Linked DNA regions of Tenggerimyces flavus. The protein of the gene in region 3 binds, or shares a complex with, the protein of the main gene of each other region. Links are inferred from orthologs where the notes say so. Each region holds a gene or a part of one and is shown on either strand. Other genes may lie near its edges.

Evidence for each region.
Region 1: JOD67_RS26265 (region 3) and rny share a complex: the UniProt entries of both Bacillus subtilis proteins name them as parts of the possible RNA degradosome complex. The link is inferred for Tenggerimyces flavus from one-to-one orthologs.
Region 2: JOD67_RS26265 (region 3) and JOD67_RS17645 share a complex: the UniProt entries of both Bacillus subtilis proteins name them as parts of the possible RNA degradosome complex. The link is inferred for Tenggerimyces flavus from one-to-one orthologs.

What each region holds. Positions count from the first base shown.
Region 1 is NZ_JAFBCM010000001.1:3,876,821-3,879,944, reverse strand. What follows is about bases 150-3,121. They hold rny (ribonuclease Y), read right to left. Parts: upstream 2,475-3,121; coding sequence 825-2,474; downstream 150-824. Other genes in these bases: JOD67_RS18130 (Lrp/AsnC family transcriptional regulator), read right to left, coding at 2,872-3,121; JOD67_RS18140 (hypothetical protein), read right to left, coding at 150-195. In the rest of the region: more of JOD67_RS18140, read right to left, coding at 1-149; more of JOD67_RS18130, read right to left, coding at 3,122-3,124. UniProt on the Bacillus subtilis protein: Endoribonuclease that initiates mRNA decay. Initiates the decay of all SAM-dependent riboswitches, such as yitJ riboswitch. Involved in processing of the gapA operon mRNA, it cleaves between cggR and gapA.
Region 2 is NZ_JAFBCM010000001.1:3,772,438-3,775,511, reverse strand. The notes cover bases 25-2,946. They hold JOD67_RS17645 (polyribonucleotide nucleotidyltransferase), read right to left. Parts: upstream 2,630-2,946; coding sequence 419-2,629; downstream 25-418. Other genes in these bases: JOD67_RS17650 (M16 family metallopeptidase), read right to left, coding at 25-422. Outside these bases: more of JOD67_RS17650, read right to left, coding at 1-24; rpsO (30S ribosomal protein S15), read right to left, coding at 2,958-3,074. UniProt on the Bacillus subtilis protein: Involved in mRNA degradation. Catalyzes the phosphorolysis of single-stranded polyribonucleotides processively in the 3'- to 5'-direction. Necessary for competence development in Bacillus subtilis.
Region 3 is NZ_JAFBCM010000001.1:5,622,485-5,625,539, forward strand. Bases 124-3,026 are described here. They hold JOD67_RS26265 (6-phosphofructokinase), read right to left. Parts: upstream 2,137-3,026; coding sequence 1,111-2,136; downstream 124-1,110. Other genes in these bases: JOD67_RS26255 (class II 3-deoxy-7-phosphoheptulonate synthase), read right to left, coding at 124-955; JOD67_RS26260 (hypothetical protein), read left to right, coding at 995-1,141; JOD67_RS26270 (lysophospholipid acyltransferase family protein), read right to left, coding at 2,369-3,026. In the rest of the region: more of JOD67_RS26255, read right to left, coding at 1-123; more of JOD67_RS26270, read right to left, coding at 3,027-3,055. UniProt on the Bacillus subtilis protein: Catalyzes the phosphorylation of D-fructose 6-phosphate to fructose 1,6-bisphosphate by ATP, the first committing step of glycolysis.

The DNA.
Region 1 (3,124 bases), 1.7 Mb from region 3 along the record:
GACGTCGTGGTAGTAGCGGTGGCTCGTGGCCGCTCTGCTGCGGAGCAGGCCGTTGCGGAGCAGCATCGGCTTGCTCTGCTTCGCGTAGATCCGATCGGCGACGTACCCGGCGATCGCGACCGGGATCGCGATCGGCAGCACGACGATGAACAGGACGAGGAACGAGCCGGCGATCGACATGTCGAAAGCGTCCACCTGAACCACCTCCGAGCCCGGGCCGCTCCGGCGAGCACCCCATGCTCGGGATGATCCTCCCGGCGCGCCCGCCGCGCAACGCCCCTTGCCCACGGACGGGGCTCGGCGGTGTCTCGCAGGGGCCGGGAACGCCCCTCCCGTGGGTAAAGTCACGAGCGCCCGCCGCTGGCGGAACCGTGCGAGTTGTTCGAGAGACCTCGGCTTCCAGGCCGAGATCTGTCGAACAAGTCCGTTCGCAACCACCCCCACCACCGCGGCCGCCACCCGTTCGAGCTGGTCGGGCACCGGAGCTGGGCCGGCCGTCCACAGCTGGCGCCACTTCCCTTACCGGAACGGGGTTTCGCGGGCGATTGCCACGTGGCAAACCCCGGTTCGGTGAGGGAAGTCGGGGTCAGCAGCTGCACCCCGCCCCGCTGCGGTGATCAGGTACGTGAGCATGAAGGCAGAGCGCGCCATATCGCCGTTCCAGCTTCATGATCACGTACATGATCACGGCGCCCCCGCTCGAGCTGGCCGGGCAGTGGTGCGCGATCCGGGTCGTCCACAGCTGGCGCCACTTCCCTTACCGGAACGGGGTTTTGCGCGCGATTGCCACGTGGTAAACCCCGGTTCGGTGAGGGAAGTCGGGGTCAGCGGGCGGTTTCGATGGCGCGGGACTCGCGGACGACGGTGACGCGGATCTGGCCGGGGTAGGTGAGCTCTTCCTCGACCTGCTTGGCGATGTCGCGGGCGAGCACCTGGGCCTGGATGTCGTCGACCACGTCCGGCACCACCATCACGCGGACCTCGCGGCCGGCCTGCATGGCGAACACCTTGTCCACGCCGTCGTGCGCGTTCGCGATCTCCTCCAGCCGTTCGAGCCGCTTGACGTACGCCTCCAACGACTCGCGCCGGGCACCCGGGCGCCCACCCGAGATCGCGTCGGCGGCCTGGGTGAGGATCGCCTCGACCGTACGCGGCTCGACCTCGTTGTGGTGGGCCTCGATCGCGTGCACGACGTCGTCGTCCTCGCCGTACTTGCGGGCCAGGTCGGCGCCGATCAGCGCGTGGCTGCCCTCGACCTCGTGCGTCAGCGCCTTGCCGATGTCGTGCAGCAGCGCCGACCGCTTGATCAGTTGCCGGTCCAGACCGATCTCGCTCGCCATCATGCCGGCGACGTGGGCGGACTCGATCAGGTGCTTGAGCACGTTCTGGCCGTACGACGTCCGGTACCGCAGCGTGCCAAGTGTCTGGACCAGCTGCGGGTGCATGTCGGTGAGGCCGGTCTGGACGAGCGCGTCCTCCCCCGCTCGTACGCAGAGCTCCTCGACCTCGCCCTTGCTGCGCTCGTAGACCTCCTCGATCCGGTGCGGGTGGATCCGCCCGTCGAGTACGAGGCTCTCCAGTGCGATCCGCGCGGTCTCCCTGCGGACCGGGTCGAAGCACGAGAGCAGGACGGCTTCGGGGGTGTCGTCGATGATCAGGTTGACGCCGGTGACCTGCTCGAACGTACGGATGTTGCGGCCCTCGCGGCCGATGATGCGGCCCTTCATGTCGTCGCTCGGCAGGTGCAGGACCGAGACGACCGACTCCGAGGTCTGTTCGGTCGCGAGCCGCTGGATCGACGCGGTGATGATCTTGCGGGCGCGCTTCTCGCCCTCTTCCTGGGCCTTGTGCTCGATGTCGCGAACGATGATCGCTGCCTGGCGCTTGGCGTCGTTCTCGATGGTGGCGACGAGCTCGGCCTTCGCCTCTTCGGCGGACAGTCCGGCGGTCCGTTCGAGCACCTGCTGGCGCTCGGCCTCGATGCTGGCGAGCTCGGCCTTCTTGGTGTCGATCTTCGCTTCGGTCTCGGTGAGCTCGCGGGTACGGTCGTCCAGCTCGCGCTGGGACTGGTCGAGGCGCGTCTCGCGTTCGGCGACCCTGCCCTCGCGGCGCTCGATGTCGAGGCGCTGCTCGCGGACCTCACTGCGGAGGGCGCGGACCTCGTGTTCGGCCTCGTCGCGGGTGAGCCGTGCCCTGGCGAGGGCGGCGGAGGCGTTCTCGTCGGCCTGCCGGCGAGTTTCGGCGGCCTCGGTGTCGGCGGTGGTCCGGATGTCGGTGGCGGCCCGGCGCGCCTCGGACTCGGCGTCGGAACGGATCCTCGTGGCGTCGCGACGCGCTTCCTCGAGCTCGTGCTCGGCGGCCGCGACCTTCTGCAGGCCGATCGACTTGGACTTGGACATCTGGACGACCATCACTGCGAGCAGGGCGAGAATGCCCAACCCGACGATGAAAACGACGACCTCCATCGTGGACATCAGCCGCTCCCTTCGTCGAACCCCGGCCAAGGGCTCTACATGTCCGAAGAGATCGCGACAACACCAAGCACCCCTCACCGGGACCGGGAGGGGTCGACACGGGCGCCGCTGCCCTCACCTTGCTGGCTGGCGGACGTCCGAGATCGAGCTCGAATTCACCAAACGAGAAGTACGTCTACGTATCCCGGAAGGAGCCTTCCCGGTCACTGTGAGCTTGTCGTTTTTATTCGGCGTTGTCGTGGTTACTGCTTCGGTGCGTCAGGCTCCGCCAGGCGGCGGAGTGATTCTTCTGGTGTCTAGGAGGCTAGGTGGAGGTTACGAACCGGTCAAGAATGCGCGCCGTCCGTGACGGTTTCGCAGCCTTGGCTGGCCACCCTCGGGGTTGCTGGTCAGGTTGTTAGTCGAGGGGGACCTGGCGCCACGGTACCGGTGAGGACTGCACGATGGAGGTCGTGGTCTGGCCGTGCAGGAGGAACTTGTCCAGGACCTCCTCCAGCGCGGTGACCGTCGGGACGTGGACCTTGACCAGGAAGCAGTCCTCGCCGGTGATCCGGTGGCATTCGACGACCTCTTCGGTGCGTTGGACGAGCTCGGCGATGCGCTGGAGCTGGCCGGGGCCTGGTCTGATGCGTACATACGCGGCGACTGGT
Region 2 (3,074 bases), 1.9 Mb from region 3 along the record:
TCAGCCGAGGCGATCAACGACGACGACACCATGTCCGCCACCACGTCGACCGCCAGCGGCAGGTCGTTGTCGAGCACGCGTGCGTAGTAGCACGTGTACTCCTTCGTGGTGAACGCGTTCATCTCCCCGCCGACACCGTCGAGCGCGGCCGAAATGTCCAGGGCACTACGACGCTTGGTGCCCTTGAACAGCAGGTGCTCGAGGTAGTGACTCGTTCCGGCGAGGGCGGGCGTCTCGTCACGAGAGCCGACGGCCGCCCAGATGCCGAACGAGACCGAACGAACCTGCGGCATCGCCTCGGTCACGACCCGCAGGCCGCTGGGGAGAACGGTCTGGCGGACCAGGCCGCCGTCGTTCTCCGTCATCAGCGTGCGGGTCGAGACCTTGCGGGTCGCAGGCCGGGCCGGCGAGGTCGTGGTCACTTCTCCTCGCCGTCGGCACTGCCCTCTTCGACCACCGGAACCAGCGAGAGCTTGCCGCGGTCGTCGATCTCACCGATCTCGACCTGCAGCTTGTCGCCGACCTTGAGGACGTCCTCGACGTTCTCCACCCGCTTGCCACCGGCGAGCACCCGCAGCTTGGAGATGTGCAGCAGGCCGTCCTTGCCGGGAACGAGCGAGATGAACGCACCGAAGTTGGTCGTCTTGACGACCGTCCCCAGATAACGCTCGCCGACCTCCGGCATCGTCGGGGTCGCGATCCCGGCGATGATCGCCCGAGCCGCCTCCGCCGACGGACCGTCGGCCGCGCCGACGTAGATCGTGCCATCGTCCTCGATGGTGATCTGAGCGCCGGTGTCGTCCTGGATCTGGTTGATGACCTTGCCCTTCGGCCCGATCACCTCGCCGATCTTGTCGACCGGGATGTGCATCGTGATGATCCGCGGCGCGAACTCCGACATCTCGCCGGGCTCGGAGATCGCCTTCTCCATGACGCCGAGGATCGTCAGGCGCGCGTCGCGCGCCTGCTGCAGAGCGGCGGCCAGCACCGACGCGGGAATGCCGTCGAGCTTGGTGTCGAGCTGCAGCGCGGTCACGAAGTCCTTCGTACCGGCGACCTTGAAGTCCATGTCGCCGAACGCGTCCTCGGCGCCGAGGATGTCGGTCAGCGCGACGAACTCCTCCTTGCCGTCGACCTCACCGGAGATGAGGCCCATCGCGATGCCCGCGACCGGCGCGCGCAGCGGCACACCGGCGGAGAGCAGGCCCAGCGTGGACGCGCAGACCGAGCCCATCGAGGTGGAGCCGTTGGAGCCAAGCGCCTCGGAGACCTGGCGGATGGCGTACGGGAACTCCTCGCGCGTCGGCAGCACCGGGGCGAGCGCGCGCTCGGCGAGTGCGCCGTGCCCGATCTCGCGCCGCTTCGGCGAACCGACCCGGCCGGTCTCACCGGTCGAGTAGGGCGGGAAGTTGTAATTGTGCATGTAGCGCTTGGTCGTGTCCTCGGCCAGCGTGAGGCCGATGCGACGCTCGAGCGACAGCATGTTCAGCGTCGTGATGCCCAGGATCTGCGTCTCGCCACGCTCGAACAGCGCGGAGCCGTGGACCCGCGGCACGACGTTGATCTCGGCCGTCAGCGGCCGGATGTCGGCCAGGCCGCGACCGTCCATGCGGACCTTGTCGCGCAGCACCCGCTCGCGGACGAGCGTCTTGGTGAGCGAACGGTAGGCCGCGCTGAGCTCCTTCTCGCGACCCTCGAAGTCGCCGGCGAGCCGCTCGACCATGGAGGCCTTGAGCTCGTCGAGCCTCGACTCGCGCTCGGCCTTGCCGGCGATCGTCAGCGCCTCGGCGAGGTCGTTGCGTACGGCCCCGTCGACGGCCGCGAGAGCGTCGTCCTCGTAGTCCTTGTAGACCGGGAACTCACCGGTCGGCTTGGCCGCCTCGGCCGCCATCGCGGCCTGCGCCTCGCACAGGACCTTGATGAACGCCTTGGAGGCCTCGAGGCCCTCGGCCACGATCTCCTCGGTCGGCGCCTGGGTGCCGTCCTGGACGAGCTGCCAGGTCGAGTCGGTGGACTCGGCCTCGACCATCATGATCGCGACGTCACCGTCCTCGACCACGCGGCCGGCGACGACCATGTCGAAGACCGCGCGCTCGATCTCGCTGCGGCGCGGGAACGCGACCCACTGGCCGTCGATCAGCGCGACGCGGACGCCGCCGATCGGGCCGGAGAACGGCAGGCCGGCGATCTGCGTCGACGCCGAGGCGGCGTTGATCGCGAGCACGTCGTACAGCGCGTCGGGGTTGAGCGCCATCACGGTGATGACGACCTGGATCTCGTTGCGGAGACCCTTGACGAAGCTGGGCCTCAACGGGCGGTCGATCAGCCGGCAGGTGAGGATCGCGTCCTCACTCGGGCGGCCTTCGCGCCGGAACACCGAGCCGGGGATCTTGCCGGCGGCGTACCCGCGCTCCTCGACGTCGACCGTCAGCGGGAAGAAGTCGAAGTGCTCCTTCGGGTGCTTGCTGGCCGTCGTCGCGGACAACACCATGGTGTCGTCGTCGAGATAGGCGACCACGGCACCGGCCGCCTGCCTGGCGACCCGACCCGTCTCGAACCGCACCGTCCTGGTGCCGAACGAACCGTTGTCGATCGTTGCTGTTGCTGTGTGAATACCGGGACCCTCCACAGGGCTCCCTCCTCTTGTTTCGGGAGCGGCCGCGACTGCCCTTCCGCGCGGCGGGGAGTGCCGGTCTTCGATCGAGGCCCACGGATCTCGTTGGTGCTGGTGGTGCTGTCCGGGGGCCACTACCGAGGACCGGCGAGCTGCTGCACCGCTTGCTTCGCGCTGCGGTCGCGGGTCGCTCCGATTGGTACTGGTGTCTTACTCGGCGTATTCAGTTGTGAGACCGCCTGAGCAGTGGTCTACCCGGGCGGGGCGAAGGCCAGTCGAAATGGACTGGCCTCACGATATGGAACAGGAGCGGGGCCCTGGTGGGCACCGCTCCCGAAGGGCGCTATCGGCGGAGGCCGAGACGTTCGATCAGCGTCCGGTAGCGCGCGATGTCGTTCTTCATCAGGTAGTTCAGCAGCCTGCGGCGCTGACCGTTCAGGATCAGCAGGCCGCGTCGGCT
Region 3 (3,055 bases):
CCCCGGCGCCCATCCGCGTGATGAACGTCAACCGCCCCGGCTCCCGGTCCGGATCCAGCCGCTCGATCAACGCGAGCGCGTCCTCGGGCGTGGTCGTAGGCCCGAGCTTGACGCCGATCGGGTTACGCAAAGACCGCGCGAACTCCACGTGCGCGCCGTCCAGCTGACGGGTCCGTTCGCCGATCCAGAGGAAGTGCCCGGACGTGTCGTACGGCGTCCCGGTCCGCGAGTCGATGCGCGTCATGGCCAGCTCGTAGTCGAGCAGCAGCGCCTCGTGCGAGGAGTAGAAGTCCACCGTGTGGAAGACCGACGGGTTCGCACCGCAGGCGGCCATGAACGCGATCGCCTTGTCGATGTCGCGGCCGATCTGCTCGTACCGCTTGCCCACCGGGCTGTCGCGGACGAAGTCGGTGTTCCACGCGTGCATCTGCCGCAGGTCCGCCTCGCCACCGGAGACGAACGCGCGGGCGAGGTTCAGTGTGGCCGCCGAGGAGTGGTACATGCGGAGCAGCCGCGAGGGATCGGGCACGCGCGAGGCGGCGGTGAAGTCGTACCCGTTCACCGCGTCGCCCCGATAGGCCGGCAGCTCGACGCCGTCGCGGGTCTCGGTCGGCTTCGAGCGCGGCTTGGCGTACTGCCCCGCGATCCGGCCGAGCTTCACCACCGGCACCGAGCCCGCGTACGTCAGGACCACGGACATCTGCAACAAGGTGCGCAGCTTGTTCCGCAGCGCGTCCGCGCCGACGCCGTTGAACGTCTCCGCGCAGTCACCGCCCTGCAGGATGAACGCCTCGCCGCGCGCGACCGCCGCGAGCTTGGTCTTCAGCGCGTCGCACTCCCCCGCGAACACCAGCGGCGGGTACGTCCGCAGCTCCCGGATCGCGTCGTCGACTGCACCGCCGTCGGGCCACTCCGGCTGCTGGGCGGCCGGAAGTGCCCGCCAGGCGTCATTCAGCTCCACGAGAACCAAGGCTACGGGGTACCCTTCGCGCCTGTGACAGACGGCATCCTGCGCTTCCTCTGGGAGAGCCCGGAGGCGCCGCAGACGTTCGTCGGTGTCGCGTTCGGCACCGACGGCAACGTCACGTTCTATGACCAGCCGAGGCTGGGTCAGCCGAACAGCACCTCGGCCTCGGAGTAGAGCTCCGGCTGCACCAGCTTGAGCTCCTTCGTCGCGTCACCCAGCGGCGCGCGGACGATGTCGGTGCCGCGCAGCGCGACCATCTGGCCCCAGGCGCCGTCGTGCACGGCCTCGATCGCGTGCAGGCCGAAGCGGGTCGCCAGCCAACGGTCGAACGCGGTCGGCGTACCGCCGCGCTGGGTGTGACCCAGAACGACCGCGCGGGCTTCCTTGCCGGTGCGCTTCTCCAGCTCCGCCGCTACCAGGTTGCCGATGCCGCCGAGGCGTACGTGGCCGAACGCGTCCAGCTCCTCGTTGTGCAGCGCGAACGTCCCCTCCTTCGGGGAGGCGCCCTCCGACACGACGATGATCGGCGAGTACTGCGTCTGGAACCGGCTCTCGACGTACCCGACGACCTTGTCCATGTCGAACGGCTGCTCGGGGATGAGGATCACGTTCGCGCCGCCGGCGAGGCCGGAGTGCAGGGCGATCCAGCCGGCGTGCCGACCCATGACCTCGACGACGAGGATCCGGTGGTGCGACTCAGCCGTCGTGTGGAGGCGGTCGATGGCCTCGGTCGCGATGTTGACCGCGGTGTCGAAGCCGAAGGTGAAGTCGGTCGCGTTCAGGTCGTTGTCGATCGTCTTGGGAACGCCGACGACCTGCACGCCGAGCTCGGCCAGCTTCGTCGCGACCCCGAGGGTGTCCTCGCCGCCGATCGCGACCAGTGCGTCGACGCTGTTGCTGGCGAGGTTCTCCTTGATCCGCTCGACGCCGCCGTCGACCTTGAACGGGTTCGTCCGCGAGGAGCCGAGGATCGTTCCGCCGCGCGGCAGGATGCCGCGAACCTGCGGGATGCCGAGCTCCGTGGTCACGTTCTCCAACGGCCCGCGCCAACCGTCGCGGAAGCCGAGGAACTCATAGCCGTACTGGCTGACGCCCTTGCGCACGACGGCGCGAATCACGGCGTTGAGGCCAGGGCAGTCGCCCCCGCCGGTGAGGACACCGACACGCATGACAGTCCTTTCGAAGACTGCAAGAACAACCGGTCGGGTCGAGCGTAGTGGCGCCAGCTGAACGGGATGCGGGCAGGGGGTTTCGAGGTACGGACCACCTGTCCACCACGCGAGACGCCGCTGACCTGCCCCGTGATCATGTACGTGATCGTGAAGGCAAACTGGCGTATACGGCGGCTACGGCTTCATGATCACGTACATGATCACGGCGGCGCGAGGGGTGGGTCGGGGGTCAGCTGGCCTTGCGGACGTCCGCCTCGGCCGCGGTGCTGGGCAGCTCCGCCGCCTCGGTCCCCGAGCGGCGCTTGCTCTGGGCCGTCAGCTCGTCCTTCGCCGACTGGGCGTACACGTCGACGTACTCCTGGCCGGACAGCTCCATCAGCTCGTACATGATCTCGTCGGTGATCGACCGGAGCACGAACCGGTCGTCCTCCATCCCCTCGTACCGCGAGAAGTCCAGCGGCTTGCCGATCTTCACGCCCGGCCGCATGATCTTCGGCAGCGCGCGGCCTGGGGGCTGCATCTTGTCCGTGTCGACCATCGCGACCGGGATCACCGGCGCACCCGACGCGAGGGCCATCCGCGCGACGCCGGTCTTGCCCTTGTACAGCCGGCCGTCGGGCGACCGCGTCCCTTCGGGATAGATCCCGAAGAGCTCACCCCGCTCGAGGATCTTCAGCCCCGCCGCGAGCGCCGGCTCGGCCGCACGGCCGCTGGAACGGTCGATCGGCACCTGCCCGATCCCTCGGAAGAACAACGCCGTCAGCCGACCCTTGAGCCCCCTGCCGGTGAAGTACTCGAGCTTCGCGGGGAACGTGATCCGACGCTTCGAGACCAACGGCAGGAACACCGAGTCGGAGAACGACAGGTGGTTGCTGGCGAGAATCGCCGGCCCTTCCTTCGGGAGGTTTTCGAGCCC